DNA from 2 places in the Lysinibacillus sp. FW12 genome. Region 1 is predicted to be linked to the other one. Evidence: riboswitches for the same ligand, from Rfam matches in the RefSeq annotation. Region 1 holds a riboswitch; the other holds the start of a gene.
What was found. A riboswitch is a leader RNA that binds a small molecule or an ion and turns the genes downstream of it on or off. The one in region 1 is predicted to bind S-adenosylmethionine.

Region 1 (8,367 bases):
TTTAGAGAAAACACTAAATGCTCCTGAAATAATAAGGACTAAATTGAATTTACTTAAGGCTATTCTCCCCATTAAAAATGCCCGCAAGTATTCGATTACTTGCATGATTACTAAGTAATTACTAGGTAATTGAGTCTCATAAATTGAGCCAAACTGCATCTTTGCGCCATTTGCAATACGAATATTACCACCTGCTGCAATGACCTCACCATCAGATAAAATGATAGGCTTCATCACCCGCAGCAAGGATTTTTCATCTAAAATGGAATCCCCATCAATGGAGCAAAAATACGGATATTGAGAGACATTAATACCCACATTTAACGCATCAGCCTTACCACCATTTTCTTTATCAACTAAAATACAATTTTTATAGATTTCAGATTCATATATTTGCTTAATATCTTTTGTAGGGATGTTAGTTCGGACAATTTTGTTGATTGGCTTCATTTGAAAATGTTCGATGACCGTTTGAAGGGTTTGATCTGTAGACCCGTCGTTAATAATGATAATTTCAGTTTGAGGATAACGTAAATTCAATAATGAATAAACTGTATCTACAACCCCTACTTCTTCATTGTAAGCAGGAACAAGTAACGACACTGGTTTTGAATAAAAAGCATCTATATGTGCATCATCATACTCTGATAGATCGAGACGATAGCGTTTTCTTAAATCCAGCATAGCAATGATGAACATTGTACAATATGAAACGATAACGAACAGCATATAAAATAAAATAATGCCCCCAAAAAACATCATGCAATAGTCAATTATTTTCATTTACTTCCCCTCTTTTCTCGCTGCAATTTCCTGGGCCATTTCAATTGCATATTGGTCATTTGAGGATTCAATGAATTGCTGTAATTTAGCTATACCATGTCGATCTTCTACAATCGTCTTTGCCGCTTGAGAACGTACCCACCAATTCTCATCTTGAAGAAGTTGCTCTAAATAACTATAAGTGTAAGTAAGCGGTACATGCTTAAAAATTTTGGCAACCATTAACCTTGCTTCCCACATTTCTGAAGTCACAAAAGGGATAAAGGGATCCATCTCATCAATAATACCTATTTCATAAAGGCCTTTTAATGCTCTGATGTTTATTTCCGTCGTATCATGGTCTAATAATTTTTTTAACTCCTCCAAATACTCCATCTTTCTTTTTACAGCAGCAGTATCAATAACAGCAAATTGCATATTAGCTGGCAAGCTATTAAAATCATGGAAAAATTGAATAAATACATTATCATCTAATAATACAAACAGTCTTCTATATTCACTTTCAGCGTAATTTACATTGGAATTTTTTATTTTCTCCATAAATAAATCTGGTTGGAAAAGGGAGTATATTTTTAATAACTGGAAATGTTCTTCATCTGTAATGTTATTTTTTTCGAATTCTTGGCACTTCGTTAGCAATTGATCTATTTGTAAGTCTGCAATTCGATAAAGGGCATTCATTCGAATACTCCATCGTCTACTTGATAAATCTTTTTCGTAGAATGCTTTTAAATATTGATTGGAGAATTGTTTAATTTTTAGTTCCAACTGTTCATTCCTTATATTCTTTAAATAGGATGAAAAAATTCTTTCAATAGCTTCTACTTGTGCCCTTCCTCGAGGTACCAATACGATACTAAATAGTGCGTTATTGAATAAGTAATCATACCAAAGTTGAGAATAATTTTGTAAATAACGGTCACGAACTTTTTCAAAATAGCTTTCACGCTGTCGCTGAACAAGTAAATACAGTAAAAAGATAAAGAGCACAACTAGTAAGAAGGAAATTATTGCGAAAAGCGTAGAAATAGTCAGCTTGATCATAGCCAAAACCTCGCAAAAGTTCTTTTAATTTTGGCTTCGAGCAAACGTAAATTAAATGGTTTGACAATATATTCATCAACACCGCCTTCATAAGCATTAAGCGCTGCCCCTTCAGAATTGCGTTCTGACATCATATAAATAATAAATTTCTTTTCATTTGGCATATGTCGCAAGATATGCAATATTTCTAAGCCATTTTTTAGAGGTAAAATATCATTCATAAGAATTAGATGCATATGCCCTGATTTATAATCATCTGATTGTAAAAAGCTATAACCATCCTCATAAGCCTTTACATCCAGAGTAAAATGAGGGATATCTATTTGGTTAAGCGTTGACTCTAATACTTGTCTAAAAATAGCGTTCTGTTCAATAATACTAACTTTCACTAATTCTGTTGGTTGCTCACTATAATCTTTTACTTCTGCTATACTCCACGTTAATTGCTCATCCTCTGATAGCATTTGTTTATTTTTATTTAACAACTCTTCAAAGATAACGTTATTATTTCTTATTTCTGTTATAGAGGCCTTTAATGCAATATGTTGAAACTTCCGTTCTGCTTTTAGGATGGCAAATATTCGTTTTAAAAATGCTTTAGCTTCTACATCACTACTTTGTAAAAAAAAGATACCCCAATGATTTCCATCGGATAATTGAAAAAGCAAATCTGTCTTACGTATTTTCGATTGTAAAAATGAGGTAACTTGATCATTCGTGGTTTCATTTGGTTGTGTAGAATTAGCTCTTTTTAAAAAGACTGCTGTTATTGTAAGGCGTGATCTAATAACACTTTCCCGCCATATTTCAAAGTAGCGTTCTACTTCATGTTCTTGCATGATATCATGGGCGAATTTTATATCATTCATTAGAATCACTCCCTATTTGTTTTTCTATATTATTATTTTCTATCATTTATTTAATAAATTAACAACAGTATTATAGTAAAAAATATAACTAGACAATATCTGAACATACCTATACGTCATAAAAAGTACATAGTTGAGGATAATTAATCATCTGTACCCTTTCTTAGGAAAGTTGGGCTTCCCAATGACCGAGATGAAAAGCAACCGCCTCTCTTTTTTCAATAACACAAAAGGGTACATAAGTCATTAAACTTATGTACCCTTTTGAAGAATTTTCAATTCTTATTTTACCGGCACTACTGCACCTTTCCATTCTTCTAAGATGAAGTCTTGGATTTCTTTCGAAGTTAATACTTCTAATAATTTTTTAATTTCTGGTTTTGTTTCATCACCTTTACGTACAGCAATGATGTTTACATATGGAGATTCTTTGTCTTCAAGAGAAATAGCGTCTTCGATTGGGTTTAAGCCGTTATCAATAGCAAAGTTAGAGTTGATTAATACTGCATCACCTTCGTCATTTTCATACATTTGTACAAGCATTTCTGGTGCAGTATTCGCATCGAATTTAAAGTTTTTAGGATTTTCTTCAATATCCTTTAATTCAGCTGCTGTTTTATCAATACCCTCTTTTAGTTTAATTAAGCCTTTTGCTTCTAATAATGATAGCATACGACCATGGTCGGATACTGAATTAGAAAGTAAAATTGTTGCTCCTTCAGGAAGGTCCTCTAATGATTTATATTTTTTAGAGTAAATACCGATTGGTTCAATATGAACGCCACCTGCATTAACGAAATCATAGCCATTGTCTTTAATTTGTAACTCTAAGTAAGGAATATGCTGGAAATAGTTTGCATCAATTTCTTCTGACTCTAAATCTTGGTTTGGCAAAACATAATCTGTATATGTTTCGATTTCAAGATCAATACCTTCTTTTGCTAAAATCGGTTTTGCCTTTTCTAAAATAACAGCATGTGGTGTGTTAGAAGCACCTACTTTTAATGTTACGTTTTCTTTGCTATCTGATTGATCATCTGATGCTGAATTTGCATCTTCTTTTTTATCAGTACCACAAGCTGCTAAAGCTAGGACAAGTATTGATAAAAATAATCCTGCCAATAATTTCTTCATTTATGACACTCCCTTTTACTTTGTTTGAAATATGTTAGCGGTAAGAACCGGAATAACCTCTAATGTCTTTCTAGCGTTTATCGATTTTATCGGTAATGACATCACCAATCCATTGAATGATAAATACAACTACTAAGATCAAAATAGTTGCCATTAATGTCACATCTTGGCGATTTCGTTGGAAGCCATCAAGGAAAGCTAAATTTCCAAGACCACCTGCACCGATAATCCCTGCCATCGCAGTGTAACCAACAAGTGCTACAGCCGTTACGGTAATACCAGAAATCAGAGCTGGTAATGATTCAGGGATTAGGACTTTCCAAATAATTGTGGACGTTTTAGCCCCCATTGAACGAGCTGCTTCAATGACACCTTTATCAATTTCGCGTAATGCAATTAAAACCATACGAGCGTAAAATGGAGCTGCACCAATAATTAAGGCTGGTAAAGCCGCATTTGCTCCACGAATTGTCCCAAGTAAAAACTTCGTAAATGGAATTAATAAAATAATTAATACGATAAATGGAATGGAACGGAATATATTAACGAGTGACCCCGTTAAAAAGTTAACAATTTTATTAGCCCATAACTGATTAGGACTTGTTAAAAATAGCAAGATACCAATAACCAATCCAAGAATAAATGTGACAACTGTTGAAATAGCTGTCATATACAATGTTTCATACGTAGCTTGCCACATATTTTCCCAGTCTACGTTCGGAAAGAGATTAGTTAGCATTTGCGATCACCTCCGTTTGAACTTCGACTGTATTTAAATAATGTAGGGCATCAGCCACATTTTCCTTAGAACCATCAATTTGCACAATAAGTGTACCGTATGCTCCATTTTTCGTTTGCGAAATATTGCCATGAACAATGCTTACTTCCACATCGAATTTTTTAACAAGATGTGAAATGACGGGCTGTTCCGTTTTTTCACCAACAAAAATCAGCTTGACAAGTTGACCAGTTGGGTAGTTTGCTTTGATCTGTTCCACTGTATCCTTTGTTTCTTTTGTGTCGGTAATCTGGGCTACAAATTTCTTAGTAATAGCTGCTTGTGGTGCTTGGAAAACTTGCAACACCTCACCACGCTCTACAATTTCACCAGCCTCCATTACGGCTACACGATGACATATTTTACGGATAACGTGCATTTCATGGGTAATCAATACGATCGTTAACCCTAAACGTTCATTGATATCAACTAGTAAGTCAAGAATAGCATCTGTCGTTTCAGGATCCAGTGCAGATGTCGCCTCATCACATAGTAAAACTTCTGGATTATTAGCTAATGCTCGTGCAATCCCAACTCGCTGCTTTTGACCACCTGAAAGCTGTGATGGGTATGCCTTATCACGTCCTTCTAAACCTACAAGTGAGATTAACTCCTTCACACGGGCTTCTCGTTGAGCTTTGGGAACACCTGCAATTTCCAGAGGGAAAGCGATGTTTTCAGCAACTGTTCTAGACCAAAGTAAATTGAAATGCTGGAAGATCATACTTACCTTTTGTCTAGCAGCTCTTAACTTTTGCCCTTTAATGGATGAAAATTCTAGATTGTTTACTGTTACCGTTCCTGTTGTCGGTTTCTCTAATCCATTTAATAAACGAATCATGGTACTTTTACCGGCACCACTATAGCCGATGATGCCAAAGATTTCACCTTTATTTATAGTAAGGTTGACGTCTTTGACTGCCGTTAATTCGCCATTTGCTGTTTTGTATTTCTTCGTAATATTTTGAAGCTGAATCATAGCGAATACTCCTTTTCTTATATAAAAAAACCCCTTCACTCATAGACAAGTAGAAGGGGTCACGTATGATACGTTAAACCGTTCTCTCATCTTTCAAAGAAAAATCTTTGGGTGATTTGGCACCTTTTCACATGGTGATGGTTGCCGGGCTTCATAGGGCACTTCCCTCCGCCGCTCTTCATAAGAGTTCGATATATTTAATGTTTTAGTAATATATTTGATACTTTACCACGCTAGTAATGTTCAGTCAATTGATTTTTTTAACAATTCGTACAAAAAAGGTACAGATTGAAAAGCATAAATTTTATCTGTCACTTTCCCGCCATCAGTAACAAGTAAACATGGGACACTTTCAATTTGATGCTCATAAGCAATCTGCTCTAGAAAGTTGATATTTGCTTTGCCAATTTGAAGCTGTGGCAGCAATTGTTCAATAACTGACAGCATTTTTGATGCCACCGCACATGTTCCACACATCGGTGTATATAAATAAAATGCAGCTTTTTCACCCGACTGTATAGCCGCTTCCCACTGCTCTTTTGACCATTCTTCCATTGATTTCACGCAACCTTACAAAATATATTCATTATGGATTGAGAAATGAGCGCGCAATAAAATCATCGCTAACACTTTTCTTGGTGTTGTCTCTACTTCCTTATATGTTGGCATTGTACGTAAATGCTCAGCCTCTGGATAATGTCTGTCCATTAATGCACGTAGCTTATCGCCAGACGTATCTGCATCAAAAAAAGTGAAAAGCTCACAGCCCTCATAAGGATCGAGTAGCTCTTCTAATTGATGCACACCAATTGTACCATTCGTACAAAGTATTGTAACATTCTCATTTAAAATAGGCTCAATTTGTAGCTTATCTGAGCGTCCTTCTACGATCAAGCATTTTCCCTCGAACATTACGCCACCTCCAATTAGACATCCCCACTTATAAGTCATTATATAACAAAAAACGCCGGTAGTTTCCGACGTTTTTCGATTATAGCTTGTCTTATTCAGCGATCATTTCTTCGTATTGCTCTGCTGTCATAAGTTTTTCAACTTCAGATGCATCAGCAGGCTCAACAACGATCATCCATGCTTTTTCATATGGTGATTCATTAACGAATTCTGGGCTATCTTCTAAATCTGCATTGACTTCAACTACAGTACCTGAGATTGGTGCATATAATTCAGAAACAGTTTTAACTGATTCTACGCTACCGAATGGATCATCTGTTTTGATTTCGTCGCCAACCTGTGGAAGCTCAACGAAAACGATATCTCCTAATTCAGATTGTGCGAAGTGAGTAATACCAATACGTACTTTTCCATCTTCTACTTTTACCCATTCATGTTCTTCAGAGTATCGTAAGTCTTTAGGTGTGCTCATGCAATAAACCCCTCCATAAATATGTAATATATTCACTTTCAGTGTGCCATACTTCTCCTATAAAAACAAGATTCAATTACACCTCTAGGTAATTGAAAGCATATTTTTTCGAGTTCGCTTCAAAAATTAGAAACATCCATCGGAGACATTATTTTCATTCAGATCATGCCTTACACTTCCAAATAGAGGTAAGTCCTTTATCACGATCAAGACGGCTATTTCCAAGTTTGCTCAAAATCAGCTTCTTTAAACCCTAACGTTACTTTTTTTCCATCAGTCACGATAGGTCGTTTAATTAACATACCATCAGAAGCAAGTAGCTCAAGCTGTTCCTCTTCCGTCATATCAGCCAGCTTGTCCTTTAAACCAAGCTCACGATATTTCATACCAGATGTATTAAAAAACTTCTTTAAAGGCATTCCACTTGCCTGCCATAAAGCTGTTATTTCTTCCTTTGTAGGTGGTTGCTCTACAATGTGTACCTCTTCATAGGAAACTTCATGATCATTTAACCACTTTTGCGCTTTTTTACATGTTGTACATTTAGGGTAATGGATAAATTGAATAGTCATTAATATGCTCCTCTACTGTCTTTTTCTGTAGTATACCATCATAATTGTTTTGAATGGAGGAACTTCTCTCATTTTCATCAGTCTATCCATCTGTTTTGCTTTTTTATCCGTCACTTTTATGATTCTCTATTTTGCAATTTATTGGTATCGCAAAAACTAGCTACCCAAAAGAGGATAGCTAGTTTGCTACATTGATGATTAAACGATATATTTTTCTGCTTCGATTAATTTTACAGATGCTTCACGTTTTTTCGCAATTAAGTTGTATGGGTTATTGCGAGTTAGCTTACGAAGCGCAGATAATGTCATACGCGCTGCATCACCATCTGCTGAAGCAAGAATTGTATCTTTTGCTTCTTTTTCGATTTCTGCAAATGCTTCTTGGCAGAAGATTTGTGTATAAAGCAATTTTTGATGTGCTTTTTCAGCGCCATCACGAGCAATTGCTTTTTCTGTACGTAAAACAGCCGATTCCATCGCAAATAATTGGTTAGCGATATTCGCAATATTCACTAATACTTCCTGCTCCTGATCAAGCTTTGCACCAAAGCGTTGCGCTGCTAAACCTGCTGCTAATACAGCAATCTTCTTCGCATTTTTCACTAAATATTTTTCTTGAGCAAGTGGCTCTGTACCGATATCTTCTGGCATTAACATTAGAAGCTCTTGCTGTAAGTTTTGGGCAACCTGTAATAGTGGTAACTCACCTTTTAGCGCCTTTTTCATAAATGTGCCTGGTACAATCATGCGGTTAATTTCATTTGTACCTTCAAAAATTCGATTGATACGAGAATCACGATAAATACGCTCAACCTCGTATTCAG
Region 2 (8,367 bases), 2.0 Mb from region 1:
GGCTGTAAATTATAAAAGTCCCATACCTCATTTGCTTTTCTCGTAATAACTGATTTATGTTGATTATAATAGCCTTTTTTAACAAAAGCATTTTTTAACTCGTTAAAATCATTGTATTGTTCGAGGTTACCAAGATCACCCCAACCTAAGGAAATAAAACTATTATCTACACAGTTTTGAAAGTTACTAGCATTATCACCTGGAGCAATTTTATAAACAAATTCAGCTTGCATAAAATGTGTATATAGAAAATTTGAGAGCAACAGCACATCATATTGTTGTAAAGACTTATGTTTGTATAGTTCATTCCGTAAGAGTTGATTTAAATAAAGCGTATCTCTTGTTTTCAACAGATTCTCATCCACCCCAAATTCCTTTAAAAATTTTTTCAGATGAGATTCTTGATAAATCGGCATTAATTTATCTGCATGGTACATATATGATATTTTTCCTCTTAGCATTGAACCCCGATTTAGTAAATTATCATTATCTATTGATACATAGGGTTCTTTCCCCATTACTTCTATCGTTTTAATAATATCTTCTCTAAGTTGTTGCCATGCCTCTTGCTCATTTTTAAATTGTTCTGGGTAAAACCAAGTACCTTCCTTCTTTTTATAATAAATTATATGTTTATTAGCTGATCCTCCCTTGATACTCCCTAAGGAAACCGTATTATATTCTAACCACCAGCTAAAGGAACCTTGAGGCTGCAATCCTAGTGCATATTCTTCAAGCTCCATCTCATGCAAACGCTCTAGTGGGAACTTGAGCAAAAATTCTCGGTGTAACTCTTTTGCCTTTCGAACATATTCTTTTCTTTCTTCAGTGGCAAATTCATGAATTTGTGTGATTATCTTATCCATATATGTACCTCCTCATTAAATAAATAACAATTTTCGCGATTTATTGTATGGGCAAAATCTCAGTTCCTTTTGCTTTTAAATTTTTGGAATTTATAATTTCGAAATGGAAAGCTACCCTTTTTTTAAAGGGTAGCTTTAAGGTCTATCATTATTTTATTGATGTTAGAACAATCCCACCGCATGTCCTTCGCTATCAACATTCATACGTAGCGCAGCCGGTGTTTTTGGTAAACCTGGCATTGTCATAATATCGCCTGTTAGACAAACTAAGAAGCCAGCACCAAGCTTTGGAATAACTTCACGAATCGTAATGGTAAAGCCTTCTGGACGACCGAGTAAACTTGGTTGGTCAGTTAGGGAATACTGTGTTTTTGCCATACAAATCGGAAGAGAGTCCCAGCCAAATTTTTCGATTTGGGCAATTTGTTTTTTGGCTTGATCAGTAAATTGCACATCTTTCCCACCATAAACTTTTTGCACGATTGTACGAACTTTTTCTTCAATAGACTCTGTTACATCATATAAAGGAGAGAAGTTGTTATCTTCTTCTAGCACAGCTAGTACTTGTTCAGCTAGAGCTAGACCACCTTTACCGCCTTCTTCCCAGACATTTGTACGTGCGATACGAACATCATTTTCTTGACACCAGTTAAGAACGGCTTCTAATTCAGCCTCTGTGTCCGTAATAAAACGATTTAATGCAATAATTGGTTCAACGCCAAATGTGCGAACTGTCTCCACATGTTTAGCTAAGTTTTCAATACCTTGTAAAAGGGCTTCGACATTTTCGCCAACAAGCGCTGTTTTCGGAACCCCACCATGCATTTTTAAGGCACGAATCGTAGCTACGATAACAACGGCACTTGGCTTAAAGCCAGCTTTCCGTGCTTTAATATTCATGAATTTTTCAGCACCTAAATCAGAGCCGAAGCCTGCCTCTGTCACCACGATATCCGCTAGCTTACGAGCTGTTTGTGTCGCCATAATGGAATTACAGCCGTGAGCGATATTGGCAAATGGACCACCATGAATAATGGCAGGTGTTCCTTCTAATGTTTGTACTAAGTTTGGCTTGAAGGCATCCTTTAATAATAAAGTAAGAGCACCTTCTACCTGTAAATCTCGTACAAAGACTGGCTCACGCTCGAATGTGTAGCCAATCACGATACTAGCGATGCGTTCACGTAGATCCTCAATACTTGTTGCTAAACAGAACACTGCCATGATTTCAGAGGCTACCGTAATATCAAAGCCGTCCTCACGAGGCATGCCTTGAACTGGTCCCCCTAAACCAACGACTACTTTACGTAGAGCACGATCATTTAAGTCCATTACACGTTTCCAAATAATGCGTCGTGGATCAATGTTTAATGCATTTCCTTGATGGATATGATTATCAATAAATGCGGATAAAGCATTGTTGGCTGTTGTAATCGCATGAAGGTCACCAGTGAAATGTAAATTAATATCCTCCATTGGTATTACTTGTGCGTAACCTCCGCCAGTTGCGCCACCTTTTACGCCCATTACTGGACCTAATGATGGTTCTCGTAAAGCGACCATCACCTTCTTATCTAATTGATGAAGGGCATCTGCTAGTCCTACAGTCACTGTCGACTTTCCTTCACCTGCTGGGGTCGGACTAATAGCAGACACTAATACTACTTTTGCATCCTCGCCCTGAGCTGTAATTTTTAATGGGTCAATCTTTGCTTTGTAGCGTCCATACTGCTCAAGAGCATCCTCTGGAATACCCGCAGCTTTGGCAATTTCCGTAATAGGTTTGATCACTGCTTGACTAGCGATTTCTAAATCTGATAATGGTTGATTTTTCGTTGTCATTTGGCATCCTACTTTCTTTGTTGTTCATTTCCATTATAGTCTTAATTGTGAAAAAAAAGAAAGCCAGATATGCAAGCATTTCGACAATCAATTGACATCTTTGTTCAATTCATGTATGTTCTAAGAGAAAATGCAATTTTTTCACATTTTCTCAATGAGAGCACAACTTATTTAACTTTATTTTACATTCAAGCGCATTGGAGGCGAATGCTTATGCAACAGGGGATCGTAAAGTGGTTCAATAATGAAAAGGGTTATGGCTTTATTGAATGTGATGATGGAGAAGATGTATTTGTACATTTTACGGGCATCCAGGAGGAAGGCTTCCGTACACTTGAAGAAGGTCAAAAGGTATCATTTGATGTGGTAGAGGGTAATCGTGGACCTCAAGCATCAAATGTTGTGAAATTATAACGGTAATGGACTATTAGCTTAGTTCCAAATGGACAGCGGAGCAGGAATGAAATATTCCTTCATCCGCTTTTTTTATTACCAATGGTGGCCCTTTGCAAATTTGATACTAAGTATGTGAAGCATATAGCATGACAAAAGGGAATTACACTTGAAATAATTTCAAAAAAGCTATAAGAAAACTGCGGAACGAAGGGCGGCACTCCTGCGGGAAAAGCGGAAAAGTCGAGATCCTGGACTGAGCGAAGCGAGGGAAGCAGCTCGACCTCACCCGCGGAAAGCGTCCGTCCATTGTGGAAATCAATAGCTTAGCTTTATTTCATTGTAAAAGAAAAAAGACTGTAGGCAAACTCAAAATTCATCGAGTTTGTCTACAGTCTGAATCCATTTCAGCATATGAAGTGGATATTGTAATTATCGATTAATCCAATAAAAAGCGCCAGGACATACTAATGTTTCCTTTGTTCGATGAGGATCTTTTAATGTCACACCAAATGGCCCTTCTTTTATATGACCAAGTGTCATAGCTACTGCAACCTCTTCCTCATAAAAATCCAATCGGATATTCGGGAGCTGTAACGAGATGAACTGCTCATGTTGCACAGGCTCTGGTAGCTGCAATACCTCCTGCCATAAACGAACTGTTCTTCGTATATCCTTGACATACAATTGGATTGATTCCATTGTAATCGCTTGTTTTGTATCAATAGCACCGCTTGTCACTAATTGTGACAGACGTTCCTCATCTTCCTCTGCCCATTCAATTAAAAATGGAAAATCAATGAGAAGATCTGGTTTGCCAAAATGGAGAAGCTTCCACTTCACAACAGTGCCATCCGGTCTTGTTCGACTGCAAGCATCCGGCCCATATACATCATAACCTAATGCTCGTAAGCGTTGACCCTCTTCCTCAATTTTTTTGGTACGCAAGGCTATTCGTGAAAATCCTTGGCGCTCTTGATCACGTTTAAACGTATAATGTAAGGAATATGGGTATTGTGCCGCCTGCTCAAATAAATCACGATCATAGATAGCAATTTGTTCAATATAGCTTAAGCCAAAGTAGCTTAACGTATTATAAGTCCCCCACATCGTGTGCTGCCCACCATTCACTGTGTGGACATTTCGTTTATTGAAGAAAACCTTTATATTTTCTGGTGATTCCACTTGGTGAACCAGGTGATCAAAATATAAAGTCATGGCAATTCCCCTTTCTTTCCCCATTACCTTTACCTGTATGTTTAATTGGTTTAAAATTTACTCAAGAAAAGGAGTTACTAGTAGGATATGAAAAAAAAGTTCATTTTACCTACTTACTCCGTGAACTAATTTATATTAATAAAGAGGTGATATTTGAATGACAGATCAAGTAGCTGCTTTTAAATTGGCATTAGGTAATTACCCTACAGGCGTTACAGTTGTCACAACAAGTCATGAAACAAAACCTATAGGCTTAACCGTCAATTCCTTTGCATCTGTTTCAATCGACCCGCTCCTTATTTTGTGGTCACTCGATAAAAATTCTCAGCTTCATTCTTATTTTACGAATGCTTCTCATTTCGCGGTCAATATTTTAGCAAGCGACCAAGAACATTTATGTACACTATTTGCCAGTAAAATCCCTGATCGTTTTGCACAGGCACAGTGGTCCACTTCATCTTTAGGTCTACCGATTTTACATGATACAGCAGCTATTTTACAATGTAAAACGTTTCAGCAAATAGATGCTGGCGACCATACCATTTTTATTGGGCATGTGCAAGACATTACAAACGGGCAAAAAGAACCGTTACTATACCATCGCCGTCATATTGGGCAAATACCAAAAAGCTTTTATAGTTAATTTTTTAGACAAAAAAAGGGCCACTTGTAAGCAAAGGAAATCCTTCATGCTTATTGGTGGCCTTTTGACATCGTTCAACTGAAATCAATGTTATTTTTTCTGCGGAAATCTCTGTTTTTCAAGCCTATTAATTTGCACAATAACACCATCTTGGATCGTAATATGCACTTCACCAAATTCAAGATTTTGAATTGCCTTGGCAATTGCCTCTAATTTTTTATCATCTACCTTTACTGATTGAGCCATACGATACACCCCTTCTTTTTCATTCTTGTTGTACAAAAGAGGCCAACGCATCAAACTGATTGATAGCCCCTCCTATCTCTCAGATACCATCTGTTGGATTTGGCACCTAACTTTTCGGTTGCCGAGGCTTCGTTGGGCCAAGTCCCTCCACCTCTCTTGATAAGAGTACTGCGTTTCTTGACAATAATTCTATAATTCTACTATACGAATGTCAATATAAAATATTAGAAAACCTAGCTGAATACTCTGTAATATCAATCTTCTACGTTTGTATGAGTCGATATGAATGTATTTTATGCCAAATCAGTAGTAAATAGATGACTACTCTCAAACTTTTTAATTGGACCATTTTCTCAAAATGAGTTCAATTGGACCACGTTGATGGATAGTCCTCCACCATATCGAAAAAAACACACAGCCTAAAAAATAACAACATGCATAGAGCATTGAAAAAACGACTGTTAGATTATTCGATAAATCGAAAACTTCTAACACAGTGATGCCAATAAAGACATGGCCAACATAGTGTGTTAAGGACAATTGACCCGTTTTAATGATTGCTTCTATTACTTTATTTTTGAAAGTTTCTACAAAATACATACAACCTACTATTATCACAATAGCCGAAGCCGAATTTGATAGAACATACATTATATTTGGTGGAATTGGTCCTGTATCAAATAAATACAACGCACTATCATGATCTAAGAAATATTTTGTCGAGAAGTGAATAATCACCTTTGAAAAAATTTCTATAATCACTCCTAACAAGATACCTACCGTAACTAATTTCTTTCTTAATGCCCTATTGGTTAAATCTAAGGTACCTACAATCATCCCAATGAGAAAAAAAGATATCCATGGAAAAACGGGATGGTAGCCATTAAACAGTAAATTTCTCATAAAACCTTCTACCGTCCAAAAATCTATATACTCTAATAAAATATATTTTGGATGCCACCCAACTAGATAATTGAATTGGATTTGTAGCCATTGGGAAACGATTATCACCGCACTAATTGTAAAAAGCATGGTTTTCTTTGAAGTTGCTATCAACAAAGCTGCAAGAAACATATAAACACCGTAATAATGTAAAATATCTCCCGTCCATCCGACCACATATAAAACCATCCCAACAACAAACAAAAAAAGAGCTCGCTTCCATAAAGTTAACTTACTTTGGCGAATAAGAATTGGGTCCTTTGCTTCCCTTGCTTTCCGCGTCATCAGCGCAGTCCCTATTCCTGCTAGAATGACAAATAGTGCAGAGGCGCGCCCCTCAAAAAGACTTTGCAATTGAATGAGCCATTGTGAACCATTGGCAGTTGAACCTGAAATAACGCCAAAGTTTACAATAAACATACCTAACATTGCTAATGCTCTTGCAAAATCTAAGCCCTCAATACGACGATGACCAAGTTGCTTATTCATCTTTTCCCCCTTGAATGACGCTATGTACTGCCTCCCTCCAAATAGCCTTATAGTTCAATTGACTACCAGTTAACATAAAATTGCCAATATTATCATAGAGCATGGCTAACATATGGGCTTTCGCTTCTATGTTGGCACTTTCATCTAGCACTTCTAGTTGCACTGCGTATTGTAAAATATCATAAAATCTTGCTAAATAATCTGATTGAAGCACTAATAACTGTTGCATGTAGTGGTCGTCGCGAGCGGCTAATAACAAATACTGACTAAATATTTTATTAAAATAAGGATCTTTGTCCTGTTCATCAATTGACTTATAGCCAATCTTCAGTAATTTCTCAATGAAATTGCTTGGAGATAGCTCCTTGTAATCAACAACGATATCATATTGAATTTCTTTATAAAGTTCCTCAAACAAAAAAGAAATTAATTGATCCTTTGATTGAAAATAGTAATAAATAGCTGGTTTTGATATGCCGACCTCTGCTGCAATCATAGCTAAGCTCGTTTTCTCAAATCCTTTTTCTGCAAACATCACATAGGCAACTTCTAAAATTTTTTGAAAGGTTTGTTCTCTATTTCCCATAAGGGCCTCCTTTTTTACCGACCGTTAAGTAAATAATATACGAAGATCCAATTTTTCACAACAAAAAAACTGTGCAGAAGTAAACCCTCTCCACAGTTCTCCTTTTAATCCCCCTGTAAACAGTCCATTAGAGCTTGAGCTGTCTGTTGCTTACCCATCACCTTGATCGGCTGCCCTTCAGCAGGCACAATCCAATGAGGCTCGTCCCCACCATATAAAGATTGTGAGCTGTTAGCTACCATAAATTGTGCATTGGCTGTTTCCATGCGTAGTTTTGCACGAGCAAGCAAAAATTCCTCATCATTCGTCGCTTCCAGCTTAAAGCCTACTAACGTTACATTTGGTTGCCAGCCTTTGATTTGACCTAAAACTTTTGGTGCCTTTTTAAAATGAATAACCGGTGGTTCGTCAGAAGGCATTTTGCCCGCTTCCTCCATTAAATTCCCTGATTGATCATACACTTTGTCTATGACCCAATCGGAGCCAGCAGCAGCCATAATGACGATATCGACTTGTTGTTGTTGGACAGCATGACGAACTTTTTCTCCTAAATCCTCAATGCCTTCAAATTTAACCAATGTCATTTTATCTTCGTTTTCTGGGAGCTGAGCAAAGTAACCATGCATGTATATGACAGACGCACCAGCAGCCAGTGCTGCCTCTGCTAAATAACAGCCCATTGTCCCCTTCGATAAATTCGTGTGCCCTCGTACACGATCCCATTTTTCAAGTGTTCCCCCACTTGTAATGAGTACGGTTTTGCCTAGTAATGTCCCCATACACTCACCTAGTTTCTAAAATATATACAAATACTATTTTAACGTAATGGTACGATTTGCTTCAATAGCTACGATGGAAGGGAGCTGTTTTGCTCTTTTAACCATGCACTTAATATTTCAGCAAATTTCTTTGTCACGGGTGAAGCATGGTGTTTCATGGCAATACCAATCGTTCGGTAGCCACCTTGCTTTAATGGAATCGCTTTCAATGTTGGCGGTAAATTTTGAATGACCAACTGGGGTAAAATACTAATCCCTAAATGGTGTGAAATCATAGATAGAATTCCTACTTCCTCAGAAAGCTCAAAGCGTATATTGGGCTTTACATGATATTGTTCTAACAGCACTTTTACATCATTTGTC

Region 2: another riboswitch for S-adenosylmethionine. It lies ahead of SJW71_RS15715 (YezD family protein); the one in region 1 lies ahead of SJW71_RS05360 (methionine ABC transporter ATP-binding protein).

Annotation. Positions count from the first base shown of each region.
Region 1 covers NZ_CP139094.1:1,049,208-1,057,574, reverse strand. Annotated here, with positions in the region: partial or broken gene SJW71_RS05385 (glycosyltransferase family 2 protein) at 1-783, opposite strand, end outside; gene SJW71_RS05380 (HEAT repeat domain-containing protein) at 784-1,827, opposite strand; gene SJW71_RS05375 (response regulator) at 1,824-2,696, opposite strand; gene SJW71_RS05370 (MetQ/NlpA family ABC transporter substrate-binding protein) at 2,979-3,830, opposite strand; gene SJW71_RS05365 (methionine ABC transporter permease) at 3,901-4,569, opposite strand; gene SJW71_RS05360 (methionine ABC transporter ATP-binding protein) at 4,559-5,587, opposite strand; SAM riboswitch class I at 5,671-5,774, opposite strand; gene SJW71_RS05355 (thioredoxin family protein) at 5,831-6,142, opposite strand; gene SJW71_RS05350 (hypothetical protein) at 6,158-6,499, opposite strand; gene gcvH (glycine cleavage system protein GcvH) at 6,591-6,971, opposite strand; gene SJW71_RS05340 (arsenate reductase family protein) at 7,187-7,543, opposite strand; gene SJW71_RS05335 (acyl-CoA dehydrogenase family protein) at 7,742-8,367, opposite strand, start outside.
Region 2 covers NZ_CP139094.1:3,005,471-3,013,837, forward strand. Annotated here, with positions in the region: gene SJW71_RS15690 (McrB family protein) at 1-866, opposite strand, end outside; gene SJW71_RS15695 (formate--tetrahydrofolate ligase) at 1,029-2,708, opposite strand; gene SJW71_RS15700 (cold-shock protein) at 2,922-3,122, shown strand; gene SJW71_RS15705 (VOC family protein) at 3,534-4,319, opposite strand; gene SJW71_RS15710 (flavin reductase family protein) at 4,477-4,962, shown strand; gene SJW71_RS15715 (YezD family protein) at 5,053-5,208, opposite strand; SAM riboswitch class I at 5,278-5,374, opposite strand; gene SJW71_RS15720 (DUF418 domain-containing protein) at 5,545-6,639, opposite strand; gene SJW71_RS15725 (TetR/AcrR family transcriptional regulator) at 6,632-7,225, opposite strand; gene SJW71_RS15730 (phosphopantothenoylcysteine decarboxylase) at 7,330-8,004, opposite strand; gene SJW71_RS15735 (LysR family transcriptional regulator) at 8,073-8,367, opposite strand, start outside.